DNA from 4 places in the Delftia sp. DLF01 genome. Region 3 is predicted to be linked to each of the others. Evidence: predicted binding sites of a transcription regulator. Region 3 holds the regulator's gene; each other region holds the start of a gene.

Region 1 (7,439 bases), on a different contig from region 3:
CGCAGGCCCGCGATGGCATCGACGCCCAGCACGCCGGGCAGGTGGTTGTCCAGCAGGATGACCTGGGGCGCCAGCGCGGGCACCAGGCGCAGGGCCTCGCCCGCGTCGCCGGCCTCGCCGACCACGCGCAGGCCTGCGTCCTGGGCGATGAGGGCGATCAGGCCGCGGCGGAACAGCGTGTGGTCGTCGATGACGAAGACGGAGATGGGGCTGGAGAAGGACATGGGGCGGTCTTTTTCTTGCGGGAGCGTGTCACGCGTTCGAGGGGAGGGCCTGCGCTGGCGCGCCGGCCGAGGCCGACGGCGGCAGCTCGATCAGCACGCGCGTGCCCTCGCCGGGGCGGGAGTGGACATGGACCAGCGCCTGCGCCAGCAGGGCGCGCTCGCGCATGATGCCCAGGCCCACATGCAGCGAGTCCGGCGCAACGGCGGCGGGGACGAAGCCGCAGCCGTCGTCGCAGACTTCGAAGCGCCAGGGGTGGCGTCCCACGCGCAGCTCCACATGCCTGGCATCCGCGTGCTTGCGCACGTTGGACAGCGCCTCCTGCACCATGTGCAGCACCTGGATCTGCACGTCGGGCGCCAGCGGCAGGCCCTGGCCCGACATGCTCAGCGAGGTGGCAATGCCCGTCTGGTGCTCGAACTTGGACAGCGTGGCGCGCAGCGCGGCCTCGATGTCCTCGGCGCTGGTGCGCGTGCGGAAATGCACCAGCAGCTCACGCACGTCGGCATAGCATTCGCGCACGCCCACTTCCAGCTCGCCCAGGCTGCGGTCGCGCGCCTCGTCGCGGCCCTTGGCCACGGCGTCGCGCAGCAGCTGGGTCTGTATCTTGAGAAAGGCCAGCGACTGGGCAATGGAGTCATGCAGCTCGCGCGCGATCAGGCCGCGCTCCTCGGCCACGGCGGCCTCACGCTCCAGCGCCGTGGCGCGCAGGCTTTCCATGGCACTGGCCAGGTGGCGCGCCATGGCGGACAGCAGGTCGCGCATGTCGTCCGTGAGCACCACGGTGGAGCGAAAGAACAGGTTGACCTCGCCCAGCAGGCGCTGCTGCAGTTGCACGGGGATGCTGACCACGGTCTGGAAGCCGGCCTCGCGGCAGTGCGGCAGCTGCAGGGCGCTGGCCGGCGTGATGGGGATCACGCGCAGCCGCGCCTGCTCGCGCGGCTGGCCGCACAGGCAGGCGCCCGTGTGCAGGCAGTGCTCCTGCACCGACATGGACTGGGGCAGGCCGTCGCCGGCCAGCAGCACGTAGCGCTCGTTGGCCTCGTCGGACCAGCGCACCGTGGCCGCATCGGCCTGGGCCGCCAGGCGGACCTGGCGCACAAAGCCTTCGGCCAGGGACTGCAGGCTGGCGGCCTCCGACGCCTGCACGCTGACCGCGTACAGCGCCTGCAGCTGCTGGTGCTGCACGTTGAGGCTGGCGGTCTTCTCGCGCACCTTGTCCTCCAGTTCGGCGTGAGAGCTCTGCAGCGACTGGGCCATGAGGTTGAAGCCTGCGGCCAGCTGGCCGAACTCGTCATCCACCTCCACGCTCATGCGCGTGTCCAGGTGTCCGCGGCGCATGCGCTCCAGCGCCGAGCGCAGCTGGCCCACGGGATGCAGCACCAGCCAGTAGCTGGTGGCCATGAAACTCACGGCCGCGATGATGGCCAGCGCCATCAGACACATCTGAAACAGGTGCAGGATGGCCGTCCAGCGCGAGAGCCGGTCCTCGATGGCCTCGACAAAGCCGTCCACCTCGCGCACGAAGGCATCGGCGCTGCCCATGATGGCCTGCGCATCGACATGGTCCTCGGCCTGCCACTGCGTGCGCAGCGCACTCCAGTCGCCGCGTATGCGCTCGTAGCGCGCGCTGACCGCATCGCTCCAGGGCACGAACAGCGGCCGCGACATGTCGCCGCTGCGCAGCAGGTCCAGGCTGGCGTCGAACTGCCGTGCGCGCTCCTGCCACTGCGCAGGCGCCTCGTTCTGGCGCGCCATGGCCATGCGCACCATGCTCATGCGCAGCCGCCCGGCCTCGTTCACCGCCGCCGCACCGCCTTCCAGCTGCCAGGCCACCCACAGCGTGAAACCGATCGATGCCACGGCCGCGAGCAGGCAGGCCGCGCCCATGAGCAGCAGCTTGGTCGAAAGCGAGGGCTTGCCATGCATGGTTGCACTGTAGCCACGGCACATTTGTGCGTCTTGACCTGAATCAAGCGCCGCCCGTTTGCGCCGTGCCCCCGCCCCGATTCCTAGGATCCTTTCAACTGCCCCCAACGCCCACAGGGCCTATGGCGTCCCCGGGCGAGGCCAGTGTTTAGCATGGGGCCATGCAAGTCCGCTCCATCCCCCGCCCCTTCATCCGCACCCCGCGCCTTGCCGGCCTGGCTGCGGCCGCATTGCTGGCGGCAGCCCTTGCCGGCTGCGCCAGCTCCTCCGCCCCGGCGCGGGACTGGACGCAGCAGCTGCAGCGCTGGTCCGACGCGCCCATCGTGCTGCTGGGCGAGCAGCACGATGCGGTCGCCCACCAGGCCTGGCAGCAGGCCACGGTGGAGCAGTTGGCAAAACAGGAGCGCCTGGCCGCGCTGGTGATCGAGATGGCGCCGCGCACGGGCTCCACGGCCAGCCTGGCGCGCGATGCCTCCGAGGACGCGGTGCAGCAGGCCCTGCAATGGCAGGACGCGGCCTGGCCCTGGCCGCGCTACCGCGGCGTGGTCATGGCCGCCGTGCGCGCGGGCGTGCCCGTGCTGGGCGGCAACCTGCCGCGCGCCGACATGAAGCAGGCCATGCGCAACGAGAACCTGGACACCCACCTGCCGCCCGAGGGCTGGCAGCGCCAGCTCGACGCCATCCGCGAAGGCCACTGCGGCCTGCTGCCCGACACCCAGCTGGCGCCCATGGCCCGCATCCAGCTGGCCCGCGACGCCAGCATGGCCGAGGTGGCCAGGGCCGCTGTCAAGCCCGGCAAGACCGTGCTGTTGGTGGCCGGGCGCGGCCACGTGCTGCGCGGCGTGGGCATTCCCAGCTGGCTGCCCGAGGCCGCAGGCGCCAAGGTGGCCGTGGCGCAGGCGGGGGAGACATCGGTGGCGCAGGCCTCGGATGTGGATTGGCTGCAGAAGACGGATGCCCTGCCCGCCAAGGACCACTGCGCCGAGCTGCGGGAGAAGTTCAGGAACCCGCCGGCGCCGCGGGCCGATGCGGGCTGAAGCCCGCTGATTCCTGAAGAGGTTGCGGCCGGCCTTGCGACCGGCCGGAAATCAGCGGTAGAAAGCTTCCACGGCGCCCTTGAGCTTGATCAGCAGGGGCCTTCCCTTGCGGTCCACCGTCTTGCCGGCCGGCACCTTGATCCATCCCTCGCTCACGCAGTATTCCTCCACATCGAAGCGCTCGTTGCCGTTGAAGCGGATGCCGATGTCGTGCTCGAACACGGCGGCCACATGGTGCGGGCTGCGCGGGTCGATGGACAGGTGGTCGGGCAGTGCGGGGCGATCGGCGGGTGCGTTGGCGTCGGTCATGGTCTTGTTCTCGCAAGAGGGTTCTGAAGAAAGCCGGTATTGTCCGCGCAATTCGCAGGCAGGCGCTGGCTGACAGGCTTTGGCGGCAGGCATCGTCATGCGGATGGCGGACGGGCGTCGTATGCTGCGCTCCATGCTGTCGCCAGAGCAACGTCAAACACTGAAGTCGGCCAAGCGCCTGCCGCTGGCGCTGCTGCTGTTCGTGGCGCTGGGCTTCGTGGCCTCGTCCGTGGCGGCGGGGCACTGGCAGCAGGTGCCGCTGTGGCTGGCCTGCATCAAGGCCGTGACCGAGGCCTCGCTGGTCGGCGCGCTGGCCGACTGGTTTGCGGTGTCGGCGCTGTTCCGGCGCATTCCGTTGCCCCTGGTCGGGCGCCATACGGCCATCATCCCGCGCAACAAGGACCGCATTGGCGAGAACCTGGCGAACTTCGTGCGCGACAAGTTCCTGGACGGCCCTTCGCTGGTGGCGCTGATCGAGCGCCATGATCCCGCGCGCGTGCTGGCCGGCTGGCTGACCACGCCGGCCAACAGCACGCTGCTGGGGCGGCAGGTGGCGCGGCTGGCGCTGGCGGCGCTGGAGATGGTGCAGGACCGGCAGGTGGAGCGCTTTCTGACACAGGCATTCAAGGCCTTGCTGGCCCAGGTGGACCTGCCCCGCGCGGCGGCGGATCTGTTGTCGGGCCTGACCAAGGACGGCCGCCACCAGGCCGTGCTGGACGATGTGCTGGCCCGCGTCAGCGGCGTGCTGCGCGAGGCCGAGACCCATGTGCTGATCGCCCAGACCATCGTGCTGTGGCTCAAGCGCGAGCATCCGCTCAAGGAAAAGATGCTGCCCACGGACTGGCTCAGCGACAAGGGCGCCAGCGCCATTGCGGGCGCACTCGACAGCCTGCTGCAGGACATTGCCAGCAATCCCGAGCACCACATGCGCAAGGCCTTCGACGCCTCCGTGGACCGGCTGGTCACGCGGCTGCAGTCCGACCCCGCCATGTCCGAGCGCGCCGAGCGGCTGCGCCACTACCTGCTGCACGACGAGAAGCTGGCCGGCTACCTGCGGGCGCTGTGGCTGGGCCTGCGCGCCAAGCTGCAGGCGGACCTGGCCAACGAGCATTCGCAGGTGGCGCGCAAGACCGCCGCCATGGGCCGCTGGCTGGGCCAGTCGCTGGCGCACGACGAGGCGCTGCGCAGTTCCATGAACGAGCGCCTCAAGCGCTGGGCCCAGGCGCTGGCGCCCGATGTCTCGCAGTTCCTGGCCCAGCACATCGCCGATACCGTGCGGCGCTGGGATGCGCGCGAGCTGTCCGAGCTGATCGAGCTGCACATCGGCAAGGACCTGCAGTACATCCGCATCAACGGCACCGTGGTCGGCGGTGCCGTGGGGCTGGTGCTGTTCCTGGTCTCCAATGCGGGGCGGCTGTGGGCCTGATCTTCGTATCAGGATGTTGCCTGCCGGCCACATCGGGCCAACTTTACAAAGCCGCCGTGCTCGCCGGAACGCCGTGAATCGGGCCGGGCGCTGCACGCGCCCAGGCACTGGCGGCCCTGCATGTCATTGATGAACAAGGCAACATTCAGCATCCTGAATGAATTGCTCACAGATCGGCCCGCTTGTAAAGAAAAACAGCAGCTGCGCTGCCGTCGGCCAGGCCGTTGTCGACGGAAAAATAAAATAAGAACGATTCGCACTCATCAAAAACAACAGAGCGGATGCGCACCCCGGTCGTTCGACCGTCCGTGATTCTTCTTGCGAGCTTTCCCATGCACAACTGCACAGCCCCCGCGGCGGGCCGTGGCTTTGCCCTGTCCGCCCTTTGCACCTCCCTGCGTGCTTCGTTTCCCTCCACCGTCGTTCCCCTGCGCCGCACCGCGCTGGGCGCCTGCCTGGGCCTGCTGGCCTCGGGCAGCGCGCTGGCCCAGGCAGCAGGCGGGGCGACGCTGGAAACCCTGGTCGTGACAGCCAGCGGCTTCGAGCAGGAGATCAGCCAGGCGCCGGCCTCGATCTCGGTGATCACGCGCCAGGAACTGGAGCAGGGCGCCTACCGCAACCTGCACGATGCCCTGCGCGATGTGCCCGGCGTGATCCTCACGCCCTCGGACAACAACTCCAACGACATCTCGTTGCGCGGCATGGGCGCCAACTACACCCTGATCCTGGTGGACGGCAAGCGCATGAGCACGCGCGAGACCCAGACCAACGGCAGCACCGGCACGGACCAGAGCTGGATTCCGCCGCTGGAGGCCATCGAGCGCATCGAGGTGGTGCGCGGCCCCATGTCATCGCTGTACGGCTCGGACGCCATGGGCGGCGTGATCAACGTCATCACGCGCAAGGTGGCGAAGAACTGGCATGGCTCGGTGCGTGCCGACGCCACGCTGCAGGAGCGCTCCACCTCGGGCGATGCCTACCAGACCAACTTCTACCTGTCAGGCCCGATCAAGACCGACCTGCTGGGCCTGAGCCTGTACGGCAACTACAGCAAGCGCGACCAGGACCGCATCTACCAGGGCTACAACAAGAGCGACAACCGTTCGCTGAACCTGCGCCTGGCGCTGACCCCCAGCAAGGACCACGACCTGATCGCCGAGATCGGCACTTCGCGCCAGCACTTCGTTTCGTCGCCTGGCATGACCCTGCTGCCCACCGATGCGCCCAGCGACCGCAAGTTCGAGCGCGAGAACTACTCGCTGCAGCACAAGGGCCGCTGGGGCTGGGCTTCCTCCGACACCTATCTGCAGCGCGAGGAAACGCGCAACCTGTCGCGCGACATGACCATCAGGAACACGGTGTTCAACAGCAGCTGGGTGGCGCCGCTGGGCCGCCAGCACCTGCTGACCACGGGCGTGTACTACAACCAGCAGGACCTGCGCGACACGACGACCAATACGCTGCCGGGCTCGGCGCGCACCACGGCCGATCGCACGCAGTACGCCTGGTTCGCCGAGGACGAGTGGCGCCTGCGCGAGAACTTCGCCCTGACCGGCGGCCTGCGCTACGACCACGACAGCAAGGGCGGATCGCAATGGAGCCCGCGCCTGTATGGCGTGTGGAACCTCGACGCGCAATGGACCGTCAAGGGCGGCGTGTCCACCGGCTTTCGCGCGCCCTCGTTGCGCCAGACCCTGGGCGACTGGGGCCAGTCCAGCCGCGGCGGCAACATCTACGGCAACCCCGACCTGAAGCCCGAAACCTCGCTGAGCAAGGAACTGGGCGTGCTCTACAACAACGGCGCCGGCCTGTCGGCAGGCCTGACGGTGTTCGACAACGAGTTCAACGACAAGATCACGCGCATCGCCTGTCCCGAGTGCGGACCGGCCAATTCCTCGGGCAACACGCCCACCACCAACGTCAATATCGACAAGGCCATCACGCGCGGCATCGAAGCCACGTTCAAGGCCCCGCTGGCGCGCACGCTGGACCTGAGCAGCAGCTACACCTTCACCAAGTCCGAGCAAAAGAGCGGCGAGTTCGCGGGGCAGCCGCTGAGCCAGCTGCCGCGCCACATGCTCAACCTGGCGCTGAACTGGAAGCCTTCGCAGCAATGGGCGGGCTGGGCCAAGTTGTCCTACCGGGGCAAGGAAAGCCAGCCCACGGGCGGCCGTTCGGCGCGCACCTGGGTGGCTGGCAGCTATGCCATGTTCGACATGGGCGGCTCCTACAACTACAGCAAGGACGTGACCTTCTACGCAGGCATCTACAACCTGTTCGACAAGGACGTGTACTACGAGGACTACGCCACGGTGCAGGACGGCCGGCGCTACTGGATCGGCATGAACGTGAAGTTCTAGGCATCCCGGCCGCAAGGGCGGCCGCTGCCCGTGGCCTGCGGATCAGGCCGCGCCGCTTCCCGGCGCGGCACCCGCCTCCGGAGGCCGGAACTCCTTTCATTTTTTCCTGGGATTCTTTGCCATGACCTTCGATATCACGCGCCGCGCGGCGGCGCT
Region 2 (7,439 bases), on a different contig from region 3:
ATGCGGTGCTGCGCCCCGATGAATTCGCGGCCTGGGCAGGCGTGTCATTGACCGAGCTGCATGCGCTCGATGCCGACTGGGCCCAGCTGCCGCCCGATGCCTTCCTGAAGGACGGCGGGCGCTACCGGCGCCGCCGCCATTCCTGCTTCATCGCCGGGCAGGACGGGCTGCAGCAGGTGGAGCACCGCGCGCACTGGCAGCCGGTGGAATACAACGCCCTGCATGGCGGCATGCTGCGCATGTTCGATCCCATGCGCGACGCCACGGCGCAAAGCGCCACCTGGAGCCGGCTGCTGCTGGCGCTGGCCGGCCTGTCCGACCAGGTGTTCTGCGCCCAGGGCGATGATGTGCAGCACGAGCGCTGGTTCATCGAGTCCCACCAGTTCCGCATCGACACCACGGACGGCATTGGCCGGCCCACCCCCGAAGGCGCGCACCGCGACGGCGTGGACCTGGTGGCCGTGATCCTGGTCGGGCGCGAGGGCGTGAAGGGCGGCGAGACACGCATCTTCGAGGCCACGGGCCCCAGCGGGCAGCGCTTCACGCTGACCGAGCCCTGGTCGGTGATGCTGCTGGACGATGCCCGCATGATCCACGAGACCACGCCCATCCAGCCCGAGCAGCCGGGCGGCGTGCGCGATACCCTGGTGCTGACCTATCGCCGCCAGGGTTTCCAGGGCTCGGAGCTGACGCGTCGCCGCAAGGATTGATGCAGCTCAAGACGCTGGCGCATGATGGGCGCACACTTTGGTTCATCGACCCGGCCGCCCCCGATTGTTGACGGCGGCCAAGCACAAAGGAGAAAACGCATGTTCAAGCACATCCTGGTTCCCGTGGACGGCTCCAACAGCTCGATGCTGGCGGTACACAAGGGCGTGGAGCTGGCCAAGGCCTTTGGCAGCACGCTGACGGCGGTCTACGTGGTGGACCCCTATCCGTTCACGGGCGTGGGCGCCGACTTCGCCTACGGCCAGTCGCAGTACCTGAGCGCGGCCACGGCCGAGGCCAACACTACGCTGGACGCCGTCAAGAAGATTACCGACGAGGCCGGCATCACCGCCACCACCGTGGTGGGCGAAGGCCATGCGGTGCACGAAGGCATCGTGCGCGTGCTCGAGAGCACGGGCGCCGACCTGATCATCATGGGCTCGCAAGGCCGCCGTGGCCTGGAAAAGCTGATGCTGGGCAGCGTGACCCAGCGCGTGCTGGGCGCCGTGCGCGTGCCGGTGCTGGTGGTGCGCGAGTAATCACCGGGCCGCTCGGCCCTTTGCCGGGTGAAACGTCAACGGCTCCCTCGGGAGCCGTTTTTGTTGGTGCGCTGCAGGGGGAGAGGGCGCTCAGCGATTGAGCAGCCGTGCCAGCCAGCCCTTTTTCTTGCGCTGCAGTTCCAGCTCCTGCAGCACTTCGTTCTTGAGCCTTTCCTTCTCGGCGGCAGGACTGGACTCGCGCGCCATGCGCAGATAGGCCTTGGCCGAGTCCACGTAGCCGGTGTCTTCGTTGCGGATGTGGTTGAACAGCCAGCGCGAGAGCATGCCGTGCAGCTCGGCGGCCACGTCCTCGCCTGCATCGAAGCGGGTCTGCATCTCGATCACGCGGCGCGTGAACAGCTCGTGCACCTTCTTGTGCGGGCCGGCGAACATGTAGCCGGCGCTCTCGATCAGGCTTTCCTCGAACACGAAGTGCGAGACGGTGTAGTCGATCATCTCGCCGATGACATCGCCCAGGGCCTCACGGTCGGGCGACGAGCGCAGCTCGTAGAGCTTGTTGATGTAATCGACGATGCGGCGGTGCTGCCGGTCGATTTCTGCAATCCCGGTGTCCAGCTCGGGGACCCAGACCAGCAATGCCATGACGTTCTCCAGGAATTCGGTGATTTCCAGAGAAGTATTCACGGGACTGTCACATAGCTCCTTGATGCAGATCAGGCTGATCTGCATCAATGAAATGCGGCGTTGGCCATTGCAGGCGGTGCCGGGCATGCAGCCCTGGCACCGCAGGCATGTCACTCGATCTTGGCGCCCGAGGACTCGACGATCTGCTTGGACTGCTTGAAGTCGGCCTGGAACATCTTGTCGAAGTCGGCCACGCTCATGGACTGGGGCTCGGCGCCCTGGGTCTGGATGGCGTCGCGCACTTCGGGCATGGCCAGCAGCTTGTTCACTTCGGCGTTGACCTTGGTCACGACGGCCGTGGGCGTGCCCTTGGGCATGAACAGGCCGTACCAGGTGCTCACGTCAAAGCCCTTGAGGCCCGATTCGGCCAGCGTGGGCGTGTCGGGCAGCGAGGACGAGCGCTTGGCCGATGTGACGGCGATGGCGCGCAGCTTGCCGGCCTTGATCTGGCCGATGGCCGAGGGCACGGAGGACACCAGCAGGTCCACGTTGCCGGCCAGCGCATCCATCAGGGCCGGGTTGGAGCCCTTGTAGGGCACGTGCACCAGTTGGATGCCTGCGGCCTTCTCCAGCAGCACGCCCGAGATGTGGATGCTGGTGCCATTGCCCGGCGAGCCGTAGGTCACCTTGCCCGGGTGCTGCTTGGCAGCGGCCACGATGTCGGCCAGGGTCTTGTAGGGCGAGTTCACGCTGGTGGCGATCACGATGGGCGTGTAGGCCACGTGGGCCACGGGCACCAGGTCCTTGACGGGGTTCCAGGGCAGGTTCTTGTAGAGATAGGGGCCCAGGACCACGTTGTCCTTCTGGCCCATGACCATGTCGTAGCCCGTGGGCGCTGCCTTGGCGGCCTCGGTGATGCCGATGGTGCCGCCTGCGCCCGCGCGGTTGTCGGGCACCACGGTCCACTTGCTGACTTCGGTGAGCTTGTTGGACACCACGCGCGCGAGGATGTCGGTGCCGCCGCCGGGCGGGAAGGGCACGATCATGCGCACGGGCTTGTTCGGATAGTCGGCAGCCGCACCTTGGGCGGCTGCGGAAAAGCTCAGGCCCATGGCGGCGGCCACGGCGGTGCAGGTGATCAGTTGGCGGAACATGAAAGAAGAAACTCCAGGGTCTGATGGGGCGGTGCAACCCTCTCGCAGCGGACCGGCAGTGCCGGGCCGCCCATGCGGTGGGTTGTCGATGATCGGGGAGGGTGGTTCCGCCATCTTGCATTGGGAAACCCGCTATTTGGGCGGATTTCCGCAATCTGTGCCACAGGGGCTTCCACCAAGGAGCAGCTTGTGCCTGCTCCAGAGGGAAGCGGGCTATTTTATGCCGCCTTGGTGCCTGGCCGCAGGCCAGGCGCTCAGCCCTGCGCCAATTGCGCGTCCAGCACGCGCACTGTCTCGTACAGCACCCGGGTGCCGTCCAGCAGCTGGGCGGGTTCTATCCATTCCTCGGGCGCGTGGCTGCGGCCGTGGAGGCAGGGGATGAAGATCATGCCCATGGGGCCGGTGGGCGCCATGTAGACGGCGTCATGGCCGGCGCCACTGGGCATGCGCATGTGGGCGTAGCCCAGGTTTGCGCAGGCCTGCTCCACGCCCTGCATGACGGGCGCGGAGCAGTCCGTGGGCTGGGAGCGGCTCACGTCGGCCATCTCGGCACGCACGCGCAAGGCGGCCAGGCCGGGCAGGACTTCGGCCAGCAGTTCCTCGGGGAAGCGCTCCAGCACGCCGGCGTGGTCGCTGCGCACTTCCATCATCATCTCGACCAGGCCGGGCACGGCGTTGGAGGCATTGGGCGTAAGCGAGAGCCGGCCCACGGTGGCCACCACATAGTGGGGTTGGCCATTGAGCGCAGCGGCCTTGCGGTTGGCCGCATCGATGATGCGCGCCGCGCCCACCAGCGCGTCCTGGCGTATGTCCATGGGCGTGGTGCCTGCGTGGTCGGCCTGGCCGCGCACGGTGAAGCTCACGCGGCGGATGCCCACGATGTTCGTCACCACGCCGATGGGCAGGCCGCGCTGCTCCAGCACCGGGCCCTGCTCTATGTGAAGCTCCACAAAGGCGGCCGTGCCTCCGGCGCTGCGCAGCGGGCGGTCCAGCGCCTCGGGCCGCGCGCCGATGCGGCGCATGCCTTCGGCAAGGGTTTCGCCCTCGGGGTTGCGGGCGGACAGCATGGCGGCGTCCAGCTTGCCCGACAGCGCGCGGCTGCCTATGCAGGAGATGCCGTAGTCGCTGGGTTCTTCGGACAGGAAGTCGATCACCTCGAACGGGTGCTGCAGGGCGATGCCGTTTTCGTGCAGGCAGTGCGCGACCTCGATGCCGGCCAGCACGCCGATGATGCCGTCGAAGCGCCCGCCCATCATCACGGTGTCGCAGTGCGATCCGGTGGAGATGGGCGCGCGTTGCACCGGGCCTGGGGCAGCCGGCAGGCGGCCCACCAGGTTGCCGCCCTCGTCCAGATGGACCTGCATGCCGGCTGCCTCGAACTGCCCGCGCAGCCAGGCACGGGCCTGGACGAATTCAGGGGAGAAGGCGCGGCGCGTCCACGGCACGTCGGGCAGGGTGAAGGTGGACAAGGTCTCCACGCGGCGCCACAGGCGCTCGGCGTTGATGGGAGGAAGGTTGGGGGCGGAGGAAGCGGGCAGGGCGGTCATCGGTCTCGGTGGCGTCTGGGGCAGCTGGGATCGGGCAGCCCGAATTCTCGCGCGAAAAAAGCAGTCCTCACGGCAGGGGGCGCAGGCCCGCCAGCAGACGCTCGAGCGTGTCGAAGCTCACGGGTTTGACCAAGTGGTGGTCCATGCCGGCTTCCCGCGATCGTCTCAGGTCCTCCTCCTGACCCCAGCCCGTGAGCGCGATCAGCACGACCTGGTCGCGGCCGTGCTCTGCACGGATGCGGCGGGCGACCTCCAGGCCGTCCATGCCGGGCAGGCCGATGTCCAGCAGCACCACTTCGGGCCTGAACGCCGCGTGCATGGCCAGGGCCCCGGGGCCGTCGCGGGCAATCTCGACTTCGGCGCCCAGCAGCCTGAGCAGCATGGCCAGGGTGTCGGCCGCGTCGATGTTGTCGTCGACCACCAGGATGCGGCCGAAGGCCGTTGCATCCTCGGGCTGGGCATTCGGTGCCTGTCCCGCCAGGGGCTGCGCCTGGGTGGGCAGGGGCAGGTGCAGCCTGAATTCGCTGCCCTGGCCCTTGCCTTCGCTGAGCGCCTGCACGCTGCCGCCGTGCATCTCGACCAGGCTGCGCACCAGGGTCAGCCCGATGCCCAGGCCGCCCTGTCCACGGCGGCCGTTGCGGTCCACCTGCATGAACAGATCAAACACCTTGCCCAGCAGGGCGGGCGGGATGCCTATGCCGTTGTCGCGTACCGAGACCACGGCCTGCGCACCATCGGTCCAGGCGGACAGAACGATGTGGCCGCCGGAGTGCGAGTACTTGGCGGCATTGTTGAGCAGGTTGGAGACCATCTGCGCCAGCCGCATCGGGTCGGCCAGCAGCGATACGGGCGCGGCGGGCAGTTCCAGGCGCAACTGGTGGCTGCCTGCCTCCAGGACCGCGCCGCTGGCCGCCACCACGCCTTGCAGCACATCGTTCAGGTCCACCAGTTCCTTGCGCAACTGGACCTTGCCCGTGGTGATGCGCGAGACCTCCAGCAAGTCGTCCACCATGCGGATCATGTGGTTGACCTGGCGCTCCAGCATCTCGTGGCTGTGGCGCACGCTGTCGTCGCCGTTGGCGGTGCGCTTGAGGATTTGCAGGCCGTGGCTGATGGGCGCCAGTGGATTGCGCAGCTCATGCGCCAGCGTGGCCAGGAATTCGTCCTTGCGTCGGTCGGCTTCCTTGAGGTGGTACTCGGCCTGTTTGAGTTCGGTGATGTCCTGGATGACGGAGCAGGTGCCTATGAGCTGGCCGTCGTCATCGCGCAGCGGCGCGCAGCTGACGCGCATCCACCATTCGCGGCCATCGTCGTCGGTGTGCAGCATCTCCAGACCCGGCATGACCACTTCGCCGCGCAGCGCGCGCTTGCCGGGCCAGTTCTCGGGGGCAATGGGCTGGCCCTTGTCATCCCATCCCTTCCAGCGCGGCATGCGGTCCGCCAGGGTGGAAGGAATGGCGCGCGGCACGAAGCGGTCCATGAGCGCATTGCTCAATACCATGGTGCCGCTCATGTCGGAGACGCCCACGCCCGCAGGCATCTGGTCGATGATGGCGCGCAGCTTTTTCTCGTTGGCCTGCACGGCGACGTGGACCTGTTCGCGCACACGCACCAGCTGCAGCAGCGATGCGATGCGCGCCAGCAGCTCGCGCGCCGAAAAGGGCTTGACCAGGTAGTCGTCCGCGCCTGCGCGCAGGCCTTCGACCTGGGCCTCCTGGCCGGCCCGCGCGGATAGCATGATGACGGGAATGGCACGCGTGGTCTCGTCACTGCGCAGCGCATGCAGCAGCTCGAAGCCGTCGAGCACGGGCATCATCACGTCGGCCAGCACCAGGTCGGGCCGCTGGCGGTGGATGCTGGCCAGCGCGGCGCGGCCATCGCCCACGATCTCCACGTCATACAGCGGCTCCAGCAATTGGCCGATGTAGCTGCGCATGTCGGCGTTGTCATCGGCGCAGACGATGCGGGCACGCGGGGGCAGGGCACCACCGTGCATGTCCCGCTGCATGGGCCTGGCTTCGTCGCTGGCAGCCGGGGCGGGCTCGCCGGGCAGCCAGCGCAGGGCCTCATCCACCTGCGGGTGCGATGCAGGCGGGCGCGCGGGCCGGTGTTCGGCCGGAAGATGCGCATGCCCCCTGGGCAGGCGCACGGTGAAGCGGCTGCCTTCGCCCTCCGTGCTGCTGACCGTGACGGTGCCGCCATGCAGCCGCGCCAGCTCCTGCACCATGGCCAGGCCGATGCCCGTGCCCTCGTGTGTGCGGGCCGGCTTGCCGGGGATGCGGTGAAAACGCTGGAAGAGATGGGGCAGGTGCTGGGGCGCAATGCCCGATCCGGTGTCGGTGACGGACAGCTCCACCGCACCATCGGCCCCGCCCGCGCCGTGCGCATCATGCACATCGCGCAGCGCCACTGCGATTTCGCCTTGCAGCGTGAACTTGAAGGCGTTGGACAGCAGGTTGAGCACGATTTTTTCGTACATGTCGCGGTCCACATGGACCGGTCCGTCCAGCGGCGGGCAATCCACGCGCAGCCGCAGGCCGGCTTGCTCCACGGCCGAGCGGAACATGCTGGCCAGCTCGGCCGTGGTGCGGGCCAGGTCCGTGGGCTCGTAGCTGGCCTGCATGCGCCCGGCCTCGATGCGCGAGAAGTCCAGCAGGGCGTTGACCAGTTTTTGCAGGCGCAGCGCGTTGCGGTGGATCATCTGCGTCTGCCCGGCCGGCACCTGGCCGCCGTGCTCGCGCAGGGCATCTTCCAGCGGGCCCAGGATCAGGGTCAGCGGGGTGCGCAGCTCGTGGCTGACGTTGGAGAAGAACACGGTCTTGGCGTGGTCCACCTCGGCCAGGGCCTTGGCGCGCCGCGCTTCCTGCTCGTAGGCCTGGGCGTGCGCGACCACGCTGCCCGTGTGG
Region 3 (7,439 bases):
CGAGCCGCCGCCCTGCCCCGCCCCGCCCGTGACCACGCCGCAGGGCGCAGCGCACATGGCAAGGCAATGGGGCCCGCCGACGAGCCCCATGATCAAAGCGGTCCAGAGCAGCGACAAGAGCATGGGGCCTAGATGATCCTCGAAAACCGCGCCCGGTTCTTGTCCGCCTGCAGATATCGGTCAAACAGCATGGCCACGCCGCGCACGAAGTACCAGCCCATGGGCGTGACCTGGAAGCCCTCGTCGCTGATCTGCACCAGGCCCTTGGCCTGCAGGTCCTCCAGGGCCGCCATCTCGGGCGCGAAGTACTCGCGAAAGCCCAGCAGCCAGGCCTGCTCCATGGGCTCGAACAGCACGGCGCCCTGGCACATGATGGCCATGATGACGGCGCGGCGCACCAGGTCGTCACGCGACAGCGCCAGGCCCCGCACCACGGGCAGGTGGCTGGCGTCGATGGCGTCGTAGTACTCCTCCAGCGTCTTGGCGTTCTGGCTGTAGCTGGCGCCCACCTTGCCGATGGCCGACACGCCCAGCGCAATCAGGTCGCAGTCGGGCTGGGTGCTGTAGCCCTGGAAGTTGCGGTGCAGCCGGCCCTGGCGCTTGGCCACGGCCAGCGAGTCCTCGGGCAGGGCGAAGTGGTCCATGCCCACATAGACATAGCCACCGTCCATGAACGCGGCGATGGAACGCGACAGCATGGCCAGCTTGTCGGCCCCCTGGGGCAGATCCTCGGCCGCAATGCGCCGCTGCGGCTTGAAGCGCTCGGGCAGGTGGGCATAGGCATAGAGCGCGATGCGGTCGGGCCGCAGCGCGTTGACCTGGGCCAGCGTGCGCTCGAAGGATTCGGGCGTCTGCTTGGGCAGGCCGTAGATCAAGTCCACGTTGATGGAGGCGAAGCCCAGCTGCCGCGCGGCCGCCACCAGCTCGAACACCTGCCCTGCCGGCTGCACGCGGTGCACGGCGATCTGCACCTGCTCGTCGAAGTCCTGCACGCCGAAGCTCAGGCGGTTGAAGCCCAGCTCCTTGAGCACGGCCAGGCGCTCGACGCTGACGGTGCGCGGATCGACCTCGATGGAGTACTCGCCACCCGGCTCCAGCTTGAAATGCTCGCGCAACAGGCCCATCAGCGTGCGCAGCTCGTCGTCGGAGAAGAAGGTGGGCGTGCCGCCGCCCAGGTGCAGCTGGCTGACGGTCTGGCCCTTGCCGCAATGGGCCGTGTGCAAGGCCATCTCGCGCGCCAGGTAGTCCAGGTAGACGGCGGCGCGATCGTGGTGGCGCGTCACGATCTTGTTGCAGGCGCAGTAGTAGCAAAGCGACTCGCAAAAGGGCACGTGCACATACAGCGACAAAGGCGTGGCACGCGCTGCGGTACTCGATTTGCGTTGTTGCAGCGCCAGGATATAGTCCTCTGCACCAAAGGCCTCGACAAAGCGGTCGGCGGTAGGGAACGAGGTGTATCGGGGCCCCGGTACGTCAAAGCGACGCAGCAGCTCTGGGGTGACAGCGGTCATGGGTTTTTTCCTCTAATACCTCGACTGTGCCGCAGCACATCGGTCATGTCCTTGACTCATATCAAGAGTTGTTTGAGGGACTGCTGCGACAATTTGATCCAACTCATCGCAATCCACGAGGTCACCGCCGGCACGCTGTGTGCCGCTGATGTTTATCACTCCATGAACCTTCAGACCATCAAAGCCTCCTGCTCCAACTGCAACCTGCGCGAACTGTGCATGCCCATGGGCCTGGATGCCGAGCAGATGCAGCGCATCGACGACATCGTGGCCACGCGCCGCAAGGTCAAGCGCGGAGGCTTGCTGTTTCGCAACGGCGAGACATTCACCTCGCTGTACGCCATCCGCACCGGCTTCTTCAAGACCTGCGTGGCCACCGAGGACGGACGCGACCAGGTCACGGGCTTTCAGATGGCCGGCGAGATCATCGGCCTGGACGGCATCGTCAACGACCACCACACCTGCGATGCCGTCGCGCTGGAAGACGCCGAAGTCTGCGTCATGCCCTTCGACAAGCTGGAAGACCTGTCGCGCGAGGTCACGGCCCTGCAAAACCATGTGCACAAGGTCATGAGCCGCGAGATCGTGCGCGAGCACGGCGTGATGCTGCTGCTGGGCAGCATGCGCGCCGAGGAGCGCCTGGCCGCCTTCGTGCTCAACCTGGTGCAGCGCCTGCATGCGCGGGGCTTTTCCAAGTCCGAACTGGTGCTGCGCATGACGCGCGAGGAAATCGGCAGCTACCTGGGCCTGAAGCTGGAGACGGTGAGCCGCACCTTCTCCAAGTTCGCGGACGACAACATCATCGAGGTGCGCCAGCGCCATCTGCGCATCCTGGACACGGAGGCGCTCAAGCGCATCGTCAACAGCCAGCAGTGCCAGTGAGGCTGCAAGGGCGGCAAGCATTCATCCGCCAATGAACAAGGCCCGCGACAGCGGGCCTTGTTCATTGCGGCGGGCTCTCGCTCAGTCCCGCCCCAGCCCCTGCATGGCCAGGTCCGGGTCGGGCTCGGAGGCCACGCCGTCATTGAGATCGCGGGCCGAGCGACCCAGCATGGTGGTCATCAGGCTGGAGAGCATGGTCACGCCCCAGAAGGCGAAGAAGGCCAGCGTGTAGATGCCCTGGCGCGACCAGCCCAGGTCGCCGAGCCAATGCAGCTCCAGCGGGTCCACAAAGGCAAAAACCAGCATCTCCATCACGGCGGCTGCCAGAAAGGCAGGCCAGGCAATCCACATCCAGCGTTGGGCCAACATCAGCGATCTCCTTGTGCTGTCGAGGGGTCGCCTTCATTGTGCGCCGCGCCAACGCATGGCGCCAAGCCCCGTAGCGCCCTGCACGCCTGTAGGAAACCCTCACCCGTCGCGCATGCCGGAGATGCGATCCGCCATGCAAAAGGCCGCGACTGCGGCCTCTTGCAGGGGTGCACGGCGATCAGCGGTCCGTGGGGTGATCATGCGCGGGCGTGGCCGCATGGTTGCGGCCGGTGACGGCGGGCGCCATGCTCTTGGGCACTTCGCGCACGCCATCGGCACGCTCGTTGATCGTGATGCCGTTGCGGTAGTAGTCGGGGTCGATCACGGGATCGGCGCCGTTGATGGCGATGATGGCCGTGATCACGGCAGCGACCACCACGGCCGCCGGGCCGGCCACCACCAGCCAGACATGGCCGAACTTCCACCAGGGCTTGCCGGCGTCGGGGTGCGAGGGAGCCTGCGCGGGCGCGGACACTGCGGGACTGGAAGACATGGGAAACCTCTTTCTTTCAGGCGGCAGGCGCGGACCGTGCCGCGCCTGCCAGGAACATCACCGGGGCACCAGGAAGACGGCCTTTTCGGACGCGCGTCCCGCGCCTGAATGCACGGCATCGATATCGAAGAATACGGTGTGCGAGCCCGGCTCGGCCGAACCGTAGGGAATCTGCAGGCGCGCCGCAATGCCGCGCGTCTCGGCCGGGCCGACCTCGACTTCCTGCTCGGACGCCAGCTCCAGCCCATCGAGGCCGTGGGCGCTGATGCGGTAGCGCTGGGCCTGCTCGGTGGCATTCATGATCTGCAGGCGGTAGACATTCTCCAGCTTGCCGCCCGCCACGATGCGCGACAGCGAGGCGCGGTCGCGGATCACGTCCACCTTGACCGACTGGCGCAGCGCCAGGCTCACGATCATGGCCACGCTCAAGCCGATCAGCACGGCCGAGTAGATCAGCACGCGCGGACGGAAGATGCGGCGCAGCACCTGGGCACGCCGCCACAGGCCGGCCATGGCGTTCTGCGTGGTCAGGCGGATCAGGCCGCGCGGGTACTCCATCTTGTCCATGATGGAATTGCAGGCGTCTATGCACAGGCCGCAGCCAATGCATTCGTATTGCAGACCGTTGCGGATGTCGATGCCCACGGGGCAGACCTGCACGCACATCTTGCAGTCGATGCAGTCGCCCAGGCCCTGGGCCTTGTAGTCCACCTTCTTGGTGCGCGGCGCACGCGGCTCGCCCCGGCCCGTGTCGTAGCTGACGATCATGGTGTCCCGGTCGAACATGGCGCTCTGAAAGCGCGCATAGGGGCACATGTACTTGCAGACCTGCTCGCGCATGTAGCCCGCGTTGCCATAGGTGGCAAAGCCGTAGAACAGCACCCAGAACATCTGCCAGCTGCCCTGCAGCGCCAGCAGCTCGCCGCCCAGCTCGCGGATGGGCACGAAGTAGCCCACGAAGGTGAAGCCGGTCCACAGCGCAATGGCGATCCACAGCAACTGCTTGAGCGACTTCTTCCAGGCCTTCTCGAAGGTCCAGCCGTTCTTGTCCAGCCGCATGCGCGCGCTGCGGTCGCCTTCGACCTTGCGCTCCACCCACATGAAGATCTCGGTGTAGACCGTCTGCGGGCACGAGAAGCCGCACCACAGGCGCCCGGCCACGGCCGTGAACAGGAACAATGCCAGCGCCGAGATGATCAGCAGGCCCGCCAGGTAGATGAAGTCCTGCGGGTACAGCACCAGCCCGAAGAGATAGAAGCGCCGCGTTCCGAGGTCGAACAGCACCATCTGGCGCTGGCCCCACTCCAGCCAGGGCAGGCCGTAGAAAACCAGTTGGGTGAGAAACACCAGGGCCCATCGCCAGCGTGCGAAGACACCGCTGATGGAGCGCGGGTAGACCTTCTTTTCCGACTCGAACATCGACACCAGCTCGCCCGGATCAGGCGTGGCCGGCGTGATCGGAATGACTTTGCGGGGAGGCTTCCCGGTGTCATCCCCGCTCTCGGGCTTCATGGTGGGTTCCTTTGTTTTTTTGAAATATCTGAAAACTCAAAACGCAAAAAGGCGGCGCCGCAGCGCCGCCCCTGTGCTTACTGACGGACTGCGCCGTCTTTGTGCGACATGCCCCAGACATAGGAAGCAAGCACCGCGATCTGCGCCTCGGTCAGCTTGTCCTTCTGGGCAGGCATCTCGTTGTGCTTGCCGTTGTTGATCATGGCCGTGATGGCGGCCTCGCCCCAGCCGTGCAGCCAGATGTCATCGGTCAGGTTGGGCGCGCCCAGGGCCTGGTTGCCCTTGCCGTCCATGCCGTGGCAGGCAGCGCAGGCCGTGAACTTGGACTTGCCCAGCGAGGCCTTGAGCGAGTCGTGCGGGCTGCCCGACAGGCTCAGCACATAGTGCGAGAGGTTGCGCACATCGTCGGGCGTGCCGACGGCAGCGGCCATGGGCGGCATGATGCCGATGCGGCCGCCCGTGATGGTTTCCCTGATCTTCTCGGGCGTGCCGCCATGCAGCCAGTCGCCATCGGTCAGGTTGGGGAAGCTCTTGCCGCCGCGTGCATCCGAGCCGTGGCACTGTGCGCAGTTGTTCATGAACAGGCGCTCGCCGATGGCCATGGCCTGGGGATCCTTGGCCATGTCTTCGGTGCTCATGCTCGTGAACTTGGCGTACAGCGGCTCCAGGTCCGCGCGGGCCTTGGCCATCTCGTTTTCATAGGCGCCCAGCTGCGTCCAGCCCAGCTTGCCCGCGAACGAGCCCAGGCCCGGATAGGCCGCCAGGTAGGCGAAGCCGAACACCGAGGTGATGATGAACAGCCACATCCACCACTTGGGCATGGGGTTGTTCAGCTCGCGCAGGTCCTCGTCCCAGACGTGGCCCGTGGTGTTGTCGGCCGAGGGGACCACCTTCTTGCGTGCGGTGAGATACAGCAGCAGCAGGCAGCCGATGATGCCGCCCAGCGTGATCGCCGTGACATAGATCGACCAGAAGTTGTTTACGAAATCGCTCATGGGAAGTTCTCGTTCTGGTGGAGGGACTCAGTCTTGCTCGAACGGCAGCTGGGCGGCCTCGTCGAAACGGGCCTGGTTGCGGCGGGCGAACGCCCACCACCAGATGCCGATGAAGCAGGCCAGCGAGGCCAGCGTGGCCACGATGCGCATGGTGGTGATGTCCATGTCGCTCTCCTTTACTTGACCGAACGGCCCAGGACCTGCAGGTAGGCGATGACGGCGTCCATTTCCGTCTTGCCCTTGACCTGCTCGGCAGCGCCGCTGATTTCCTCGTCGCTGTAGGGCACGCCCACCTTGCGCAGCGCGCTCATGTGCTGGGCGACCACGGTGTCATCCACCTTGTTCTTTTCCAGCCAGGTGTAGGCAGGCATGTTGGACTCGGGCACCACGTCGCGCGGGTTGTTCAGGTGGATGCGATGCCATTCGTCGCTGTACTTGCCGCCCACGCGGTGCAGGTCGGGACCCGTGCGCTTGGAACCCCACTGGAAGGGGTGGTCATAGACGAACTCGCCAGCCACCGAGTAGTGGCCGTAGCGCATGGTCTCGGCGCGGAAGGGGCGGATCATCTGCGAGTGGCAGTTGTAGCAGCCCTCGCGCAGATAGACGTCGCGGCCCATCAGCTGCAGCGGCGTGTAGGGCTTGAGGCCCGCCACCGCTTCCGTGGTCGACTTCTGGAAGAACAGCGGAACGATTTCCACCATGCCGCCGACGGCCACCACCAGCAGGGTCAGAACGATCAGCAGGAAATTGTTGGTTTCCACCTTCTCGTGGGAAAAGCTCTTGGGAGCGCTATTGTTGTGATCGGACATGAGTAATGCTCCTAGACGCTCAGGCGTGGGCCACGACGGCAGGCACGGCCACCTTCACCGAACGGCCCGAGATCGCGGTCTTCCAGGTGTTCCACAGCATGACCAGCATGCCGCCCAGGTACAGCAGGCCACCGGCCACGCGGATCACGTAGAACGGATAGCTGGCCTTGACGCTTTCGACGAAGGTGTAGGTCAGCGTGCCATCGGGATTGACGGCGCGCCACATCAGGCCCTGCATCACACCGGCGATCCACATCGCGGCGATGTACAGCACGATGCCGATGGTGGCCATCCAGAAGTGCAGTTCGATGGCGCCCACCGAGTGCATCTTGGTCTTGCCGAACAGGCGCGGGATCAGGTAGTACAGCGAGCCCATGGTGATCAGGCCCACCCAGCCCAGGGCGCCCGAGTGAACGTGGCCCACGGTCCAGTCCGTGTAGTGCGACAGCGCGTTGACGGTCTTGATGGACATCATCGGACCTTCGAACGTGGACATGCCGTAGAACGACAGCGACACGATCAGGAAGCGCAGGATGGGGTCGTCGCGCAGCTTGTGCCATGCGCCCGACAGCGTCATCACGCCGTTGATCATGCCGCCCCAGCTGGGAGCCAGCAGGATCAGCGAGAACACCATGCCCACGGACTGCGTCCAGTCGGGCAGCGCGGTGTAGTGCAGGTGGTGAGGACCCGCCCACATGTAGGTGAAGATCAGCGCCCAGAAGTGGACGATGGACAGGCGGTAGCTGTAGACCGGACGGCCAGCCTGCTTGGGGATGAAGTAATACATCATGCCCAGGAAGCCTGCGGTCAGGAAGAAGCCCACGGCGTTATGGCCGTACCACCACTGCACCATCGCGTCCTGCACGCC
Region 4 (7,439 bases), on a different contig from region 3:
CTCACGTACAGGCCGGGCAGCCCGTCCGGTCCCGCCGCGCCAATGGGCAGGGGCCAGTGCACGATGGCCAGCACCAGGGTGCACAGCGAGGTGCTGGCAACGATGATCCAGGCGTGCACGGGCCTGAGCAGCACGGCGCCCAGAATGCCCTGCAGCAGGAACAGATAGATGAAGGGATTGCTGGCGCCGCCGCTCAAATACAGCTGTATGGCCAGGGCGAGCACGTCGGCCAGCAGGGCCAGGAACAGGTTGCGCGCCGAGATCTGGCGGCGGTGGCTGCGGTACCAGTAGATGTAGCCAAGATTGGTGAAGACGCTGGCCATCAGCACCAGGGCCATGGCCGGCAGCGGCAGGGTGATGCCGAAGCCGTAGTGCACCAGGGAGATGGTGATCACCTGCCCGACCACGGCAAACCAGCGCAGCTGTATCAGCAGCTGCATGTTCTGGCGTTCGGTGGTGCGCTCGACGCGGAACAGGGACTCTGAAGGCGAATTCACGCGGGCGATTGTGCGCTACCGCAGGCAGCCGTGGCGCGGCAGGGTCTTGTAGAGGACTGGCGTAAAAAAGGCCACCGATGTCATCGGTGGCCCTGTTGCCTGCAGCGACGGCTTTACGGCCTTGCGGCCTTACGGCTTGCTGCTTGCCTGCCGGTCATTGCGCCTGACCAGCCAGGCCGCGCCGACCACCATCAGCGCCAGCCCGTACCAGGTCAGCGCATAGACCAGGTGGCTGTTGGGGAAGCGGATCACGGTCATGCCCGGGCGCGGCCAGGTGCCGTCTGCCACGGGCTGGCCCGGCAGGCCTGCGTCGATGAAGTAGGGGGCTGCATGGTCCAGGCCCTGGGCCTGTGCAATGGCCGCCACATCGCGCGAGAACCAGCGCTGCTGCGCGGGATCGTTCTCACGCAGGAAGCCGCCGCGCGGCTCGCTGATGCGCAGCAGGCCGGCCACCGTCACCGGGTCCTGGGGCGCCTGTGCGGGCTGATCCTGCCAGCGCGCGCGCTGCGCTGTGGGAATGAAGCCCCGGTTCACCAACACCTGGTTGCCGTCGTCCATCTGCAGCGGCGTCAGCACCCAGAAGCCGGCGCCCAATTCGGTCACGGCCTGGGTCAGCACGGTCTTGCCGGCCAGCCAGTGGCCGCTGGCCTGCACGGCGCGGTACTCGTGGTCGGCGGCCGTGATCTGCGGCCATTCGGCGGGCGGGGGCAGGGCCGCGGGCGCGGCGTGCACGCGCTGGTCCACGCGCTCTATCAAGTCCAGCTTCCAGGCACGGCGCTGGACCTGCCAGCTGCCCAGGAAGATGAAGCCCAAAAACAAGGCGATGCCCACCGAGATGAGCATCGCCTGAGCGAGTGGGCCACGCCGGCGCGATGCGCCGGCGTGGCTGGAGGGCCCGGAGTTTCCGGATGCGGTCAAGGCGTGACCGAGGCCGGAGCCGTCTGCGCGGCAGGGTCGGCCGGCATGGTGTGCTGGGGCATCATGTTGGTGTTCATGTGGAACATGACCCACAGGGTGCCCGCAATGCCGATGGCCACGAAGACCACGGTGAAGATGGTGGACAGCAGGGTCCAGCCGCCTTCGATCTTGCCGTTCATGTGCAGGAAGAAGACCATGTGGACCAGGATCTGCACCACGGCGAAGCCGCCGAGCACCATCACGGCCGTTGCACGGTCCGAGATGACATTGCTCATCACCAGCCAGAACGGGATGGCCGTCAGGATGATCGAGAGCACGAAGCCCCACATATAGCCCGAGAACGTGCTGTGCGGGCCTGCGTCGTGGTGGTGATCGTCATGGCCGTGATGGTCGTGGTGACCGTGGCCATGGCCGGCGTGGATGTCGTGTGCAGCCATTTACAGCACCCCCATCAGGTAAACAAAAGTGAAGACGCCGATCCAGACCACGTCCAAGAAGTGCCAGAACATCGACAGGCACATCAGGCGGCGGTTGTTCTCGTGCGTCAGGCCGTGCTTGTTGATCTGGATCATCAGCGTGACCAGCCAGATCAGGCCGAAGCTCACGTGCAGGCCGTGGGTGCCCACCAGCGTGAAGAACGAGGACAGGAAGGCGCTGCGCTGCGGGCCTGCGCCCTCGTGCAGCAGGTGGGAGAACTCATAGAGCTCCAGGCCCAGGAAGCACAGGCCGAACAGGCCGGTGATGGCCAGCCACAGCTGGGTGCCGCCCAGCTTGCCCTGCTGCTTTTGCAGCATGGCGAAGCCGAAGGTGATGGACGACAGCAGCAGGAAGGCCGTGTTCATCGCCACCAGGGGCAGGTCGAACAGCTGGGCGCCCGTAGGGCCTGCAGCGTAGTTGCGGCCCAGCACGCCATAGGTGGCGAACAGCGCTGCAAAGATCAGGCAGTCGCTCATCAGGTAGAGCCAGAAGCCCAGAGCGGTGCCGTTTTCGGGATGGGGCTCCTCGGCGAGGTGGTACTCGCGCGGGGCCAGGGCGGCAGCGCCGCCTGCGGTGTAACGGGTATCAGACATGACGTGCCAGCTGTTGTGTGCGCAGTTCTTCCGTGGCCGCGACTTCTGCGGCGGGGATGTAGTAGTCGCGCTTGTAGTTGAACGTGTGGATGATCGACGCCAGCACGGTGGCGGCGAACGACGCAATGGCCAGGGGCCACATGTGCCAGATCATCGCGAAGCCGAAGACCGTGGACAGCGCTGCGATCACGACGCCGGCGCCGGTGTTGGACGGCATGTGGACGGGCTTGAAGCCGGTCAGCGGACGCTGGTAGCCGTGCTTCTTCATGTCCCACCAGGCATCGATCTCATGCACCACGGGCGTGAAGGCGAAGTTGTACTGGGGAGGGGGCGAGGAGGTGGCCCACTCCAGCGTGCGGCCTTCCCATGGGTCGCCGGTCACGTCACGCAGCTGGTCGCGCTTGAAGTAGCTGACCACCAGCTGGATCAGGAAGCTGCCGATGCCCAGTGCCACCAAGCCGGCGCCCAGGGCGGCGATCACGAACCAGATCTGCAGCGAGGGGTCCTCGAAGTGGTTGGCACGGCGTGTCACGCCCATCAGGCCCAGCACGTACAGCGGAGTGAAGGCGACCCAGAAGCCGACCAGCCAGAACCAGAACGAGCACTTGCCCCAGAACTCGTCGAGCTTGTAGCCGAAGGCCTTGGGGAACCAGAAGTTGATGCCGGCGAACACGCCGAACACCACGCCGCCGATGATCACGTTGTGGAAGTGGGCGATCAGGAACAGGCTGTTGTGCAGCACGAAGTCGGCCGGGGGAACGGCCAGCAGCACGCCGGTCATGCCGCCGATGGCGAAGGTGCACATGAAGCCCACGGTCCACAGCATCGGCACCGTGAAGCGGATGCGGCCGCGGTACATGGTGAACAGCCAGTTGAAGATCTTGGCGCCCGTCGGGATCGAGATGATCATCGTCGTGATGCCGAAGAAGGTGTTCACGCTGGCGCCGGAGCCCATGGTGAAGAAGTGGTGCAGCCAGACCAGGTAGGACAGGATGGTGATACACACCGTCGCGTACACCATGGAGGTGTAGCCGAACAGGCGCTTGCGGCTGAAGGTGGAGACGATCTCCGAGAAGATGCCGAAGCAGGGCAGGATCAGGATGTAGACCTCGGGGTGGCCCCAGATCCAGATCAGGTTCACGTACAGCATGGGGTTGCCGCCCAGCTCGTTCGTGAAGAAGTTCGTGCCGACGTAGCGGTCCAGCGACATCAGCACCAGGGCTGCGGTCAGGATGGGGAACGAGGCCACGATCAGCGCGTTGGTGCACAGGGCGGTCCAGGTGAAGACGGGCATCTTCATCAGGTTCATGCCGGGTGCGCGCATCTTGATGATGGTCACGATCAGGTTGATGCCTGACAGCGTGGTGCCGACGCCGGCCACCTGCAATCCCCAGATGTAGTAGTCAAGCCCGACCCCGGGGTTCTGCGCCCCCAGGTTGGACAGTGCCAGCCAGCCGGAGGTGGAGAACTCGCCCAGGAACAGCGAGATCATCACCAGCACGGCGCCGCCCGTGGTCATCCAGAAGCTGAAGTTGTTCAGGAACGGGAAGGACACGTCGCGGGCGCCGATCTGCAGCGGCACCAGATAGTTCATCAGGCCTGTCACGAAGGGCATGGCCACGAAGAAGATCATGATCACGCCGTGTGCCGTGAAGATCTGGTCGTAGTGGTGCGGAGGCAGGTAGCCCAGGTTGTCGCCGAAGGCCATGGCCTGCTGCAGGCGCATCATCAGCGCGTCGGCAAAGCCGCGCAGCAGCATGACCAGACCGAGGATCATGTACATGATGCCGATCTTCTTGTGGTCGATGCTGCACAGCCAGTCGCGCCACAGCGGGCCCCACAGGCGGAACTTGGTGAGCAGGCCCAGCACGGCAAGGCCGCCGAGCACCACGGCGATGAAGGTCGCCAGCACGATGGGCTCATGCGCCATCGGGATGGAGTCCCAAGTGATGCGTCCCAGCAGCCAGTGGGCCTGTGCCGGGGAGGTATGTTCAGACATATCGAGTCTCTTAGGTCGTGATGGGAGCGGGCGGCGGTCTGGCCGTCGTCCGCGTCCGCTAACTGCTTATTGCTGCGCAGCGGCTGCGGAGCCGTCGCGCTGGTCCAGGAAGGCCACGACGCGGTCGGCGTTTTGCACCGTGCACACATCCTGGGGCAGGTTCATGCCCACGGCCTTGAGATAGGCTTCGCCGCCGGCAGCGTCGATGGCCATCATGTGATGCATGCACATCTTGCCTTCTTCGACACAGCGGTTGAGCACCTTGTCGTACAGGCCTTCGTCCACCGTGGCGAAGCGCTCGACCGGGTTGCGCTCGCTGGGCTTGACCAGGTTCAGGTAGGTATCGCGCGTCAGGGCCTTGCCTTCGGACTTGGCCTTGGCAACCCACTGATCGAACTCTTCGTTGCTCAGGCCATGGAACTTGAACGTCATGCCCGAGAAGCCGGCGCCGCTGTAGTGCGATGCCAGGCCGTGGAACACGCCGGGCTTGTTGATCACGGCGTTCAGCTCGGTCTGCATGCCGGGCATGGCATAGATCATGCCGGCCAGGTCAGGCACGTAGAAGGAGTTCATCGTCGAGGTGGCGGTCAGCTTGAAGTGGATGGGACGATCCACGGGAGCGGCCAGCTCGTTGACGGTGGCGATGCCTTTTTCAGGGATGAAGAACAGCCACTTCCAGTCCATGGCCACGACCTGCACCTCCAGCGGCTTGACATCGGTGCTCAGCGGCTTGGTGGCCGAGACGCGGTCCAGCGGACGGTAGGGGTCCAGCTTGTGGGTGCTGATCCAGGTGATGGCGCCCAGCGCGATGATGATCATCAGCGGCACGGACCAGATCACCAGCTCCAGCGTGGTGGAGTGGTGCCATTCGGGGTCGTAGTGGGCCTCGGTGTTCGACTGGCGGTATTTCCAGGCGAAAAGCAGCGTGAGGATGATCACCGGGATGATGATGATCAGCATCAGCAAGGTGGCCGTGACCACCAGGTTGCCTTGCTGCGCGGCGATGTCGCCGGCGGGGTTGAGCACGACGGCTTTGCTGCAGCCAGTGAGACTGGCTGTCAAAGCGGCCGCGGTGAGCCACGCAGGCCCACGGAGTTCCTTGATTTTTAGCATGCTAGGGGCGCAACAAGAGCGCGTTTACATAGAAACGCGGATTACAAGATCCGGGCAAATGTATTACGAAGTATAAATTTGTCCATTGGACATTTTGTCCAACGTCAAGGAGAACCCGGGAACTTTCTGCTACCTGGGCGGGTGCACGGCAGGCGCCTGGCGGTCCGGAGGCCGCATTTTCGAGTCGCGCGCAGCAGGACAAACACCGAGGCCGGTCGAGGTGGAAACCGCCTTGCGCCAGATCAAGCGAGGGCGTAGAACAGAGCTGTCAGTGAGACGAGACAAGGAGCATCCATCTATGAGCGGCCTCGACACAACTGCAAGCTTCCCCGGCGGAAGCTATGAGAGCAAAGAATCTCTGTCCCGCGCCGACACCCACGAAGATGTCACGCCCAACGAAATCGCCGTCGGCGTGATCATCGGGCGATCCTCGGAGTACTTCGACTTCTTCGTGTTCGGCATCGCCTGCGTGCTGGTCTTCCCGGCACTGCTGTTTCCCTACCTTTCCAAGCTCGACGGCACGCTGATGTCGTTCGCCATCTTCTCGCTGGCCTTCGTGGCCCGGCCGCTGGGCACGGCGCTGTCCATGGCCGTGCAGCGGCGCTGGGGGCGGGCGACCAAGCTGACGCTGGCGCTGTTTCTGCTGGGCGTGTGCACCGTGGGCATGGCCTTCCTGCCCAGCTACCAGCAGGCGGGGGTGAACGCCATCATCGTGCTGGCGCTGCTGCGCATAGGCCAGGGCATTGCGCTGGGCGGCTCGTGGGACGGGCTGCCGTCGCTGCTGGCCATGTCGGCGCCCAAGAACCGGCGGGGCTGGTATTCGATGATGGGCCAGTTGGGCGCGCCGCTGGGCTTCGTGCTCGCGGCAGGGCTGTTTGCCTTCATCTACGCCCATGTGGGAGCCGACGAGTTCCTCAGCTGGGGCTGGCGCTATCCCTTCTGCGTGGCCTTTGCCATCAACGTCGTGGCACTGTTTGCCCGGCTGCGCCTGGTCGTGGGCCAGTCCTACACCGAACTGCTGCAGCAGCGTGAGCTGGAGCCCATGGGCGTGCTGCCGCTGATGCGCGACGAGGGACGCAACGTGGTGATCGGTGCGTTTGCCGCCCTGGCCAGCTTTGCGCTGTTCCACCTGGTGACCATCTTCCCGTTGTCCTGGATCTCGCTGTACTCTGACCAGTCGGTGACCCATGTGCTCGGGGTGCAGATCGTGGGCGCCTTCTGTGCGGCTGCCGCCATCATGGTCTCGGGTTGGCTGGCCGACCGTGTGGGCCGGCGCAACACGCTGGGCACCATGGCCTGCCTGATCGGCATCTTCAGCTTCCTGGCGCCCTGGCTGCTGGGCAGCGGAACGATGGGCAACAACGTGTTCATCATCGTCGGCTTCATCCTGCTGGGCCTGTCCTATGGCCAGGCGGCAGGCACGGTGACGTCCAACTTCCCCTCACGCTATCGCTACACGGGTGCCGCGCTGTCCTCGGACATGGCCTGGCTGGTGGGCGCGGCATTCGCTCCGCTGGTGGCCCTGGGCGTGTCCTCGCGCTTCGGACTGGTGGCGCTGGGGATCTATCTGCTGTCGGGCGCGCTGTGCACGCTGGCGGCGCTGGGCATCAACCGCGCCATCGAGACGCGCGACTGAACGGACCCTTGCAAGCCAAAGGCCGGCTCTGCCGGCCTTTTTCGTTGTGACTTCGCCTCAGGGGTTTTCACCGTAGCGCTGCTTGAAGTCGAATTCAAGCCTGTCGCAGTCCTGAACCGATTCAAACTGCTGCGTCTTGCGCTCGGCCTCTGGCCGCGCGGTTTCCTTGCGGCAGATCTTGATGGTTTCGCGCTCCACCCAGCGCG

The links. The regulator FNR, encoded in region 3, switches genes on or off when oxygen is low (the NO sensors DNR and NnrR bind a similar motif). The targets are predictions, from matches to a motif close to TTGATNNNNATCAA.
Region 1: IB269_RS13170 (type IV pili methyl-accepting chemotaxis transducer N-terminal domain-containing protein) is a predicted target of FNR. The motif match lies at 2,185-2,198, and genes of this name have one in related genera.
Region 2: IB269_RS05890 (bacteriohemerythrin) is a predicted target of FNR. The motif match lies at 1,927-1,940, and genes of this name have one in related genera.
Region 4: cyoA (ubiquinol oxidase subunit II) is a predicted target of FNR. The motif match lies at 5,692-5,705, and genes of this name have one in related genera.

Annotation. Positions count from the first base shown of each region.
Region 1 is NZ_JACVAZ010000002.1:1,048,036-1,055,474, forward strand. It holds gene IB269_RS13165 (response regulator) at 1-224, opposite strand, end outside; gene IB269_RS13170 (type IV pili methyl-accepting chemotaxis transducer N-terminal domain-containing protein) at 253-2,151, opposite strand; gene IB269_RS13175 (ChaN family lipoprotein) at 2,313-3,188, shown strand; gene IB269_RS13180 (DUF3297 family protein) at 3,240-3,497, opposite strand; gene IB269_RS13185 (DUF445 domain-containing protein) at 3,619-4,923, shown strand; gene IB269_RS13190 (hypothetical protein) at 5,090-5,257, opposite strand; gene IB269_RS13195 (ligand-gated channel protein) at 5,256-7,283, shown strand; gene IB269_RS13200 (siderophore ABC transporter substrate-binding protein) at 7,405-7,439, shown strand, end outside.
Region 2 is NZ_JACVAZ010000001.1:1,343,357-1,350,795, forward strand. It holds gene IB269_RS05880 (2OG-Fe dioxygenase family protein) at 1-710, shown strand, start outside; gene IB269_RS05885 (universal stress protein) at 810-1,247, shown strand; gene IB269_RS05890 (bacteriohemerythrin) at 1,338-1,892, opposite strand; gene IB269_RS05895 (Bug family tripartite tricarboxylate transporter substrate binding protein) at 2,003-2,986, opposite strand; gene IB269_RS05900 (Zn-dependent hydrolase) at 3,241-4,533, opposite strand; gene IB269_RS05905 (ATP-binding protein) at 4,601-7,439, opposite strand, start outside.
Region 3 is NZ_JACVAZ010000003.1:1,080,725-1,088,163, forward strand. It holds gene IB269_RS20190 (sulfite exporter TauE/SafE family protein) at 1-123, opposite strand, end outside; gene hemN (oxygen-independent coproporphyrinogen III oxidase) at 129-1,511, opposite strand; gene fnr (fumarate/nitrate reduction transcriptional regulator Fnr) at 1,674-2,393, shown strand; gene IB269_RS20205 (hypothetical protein) at 2,475-2,762, opposite strand; gene IB269_RS20210 (FixH family protein) at 2,941-3,255, opposite strand; gene ccoG (cytochrome c oxidase accessory protein CcoG) at 3,313-4,767, opposite strand; gene ccoP (cytochrome-c oxidase, cbb3-type subunit III) at 4,845-5,762, opposite strand; gene IB269_RS20225 (cbb3-type cytochrome oxidase subunit 3) at 5,790-5,927, opposite strand; gene ccoO (cytochrome-c oxidase, cbb3-type subunit II) at 5,939-6,571, opposite strand; gene ccoN (cytochrome-c oxidase, cbb3-type subunit I) at 6,591-7,439, opposite strand, start outside.
Region 4 is NZ_JACVAZ010000001.1:1,536,672-1,544,110, forward strand. It holds gene IB269_RS06780 (ATP-binding protein) at 1-497, opposite strand, end outside; gene IB269_RS06785 (SURF1 family protein) at 627-1,340, opposite strand; gene cyoD (cytochrome o ubiquinol oxidase subunit IV) at 1,412-1,852, opposite strand; gene cyoC (cytochrome o ubiquinol oxidase subunit III) at 1,853-2,485, opposite strand; gene cyoB (cytochrome o ubiquinol oxidase subunit I) at 2,478-4,484, opposite strand; gene cyoA (ubiquinol oxidase subunit II) at 4,551-5,597, opposite strand; gene IB269_RS06810 (MFS transporter) at 5,896-7,233, shown strand; gene IB269_RS29010 (hypothetical protein) at 7,291-7,439, opposite strand, start outside.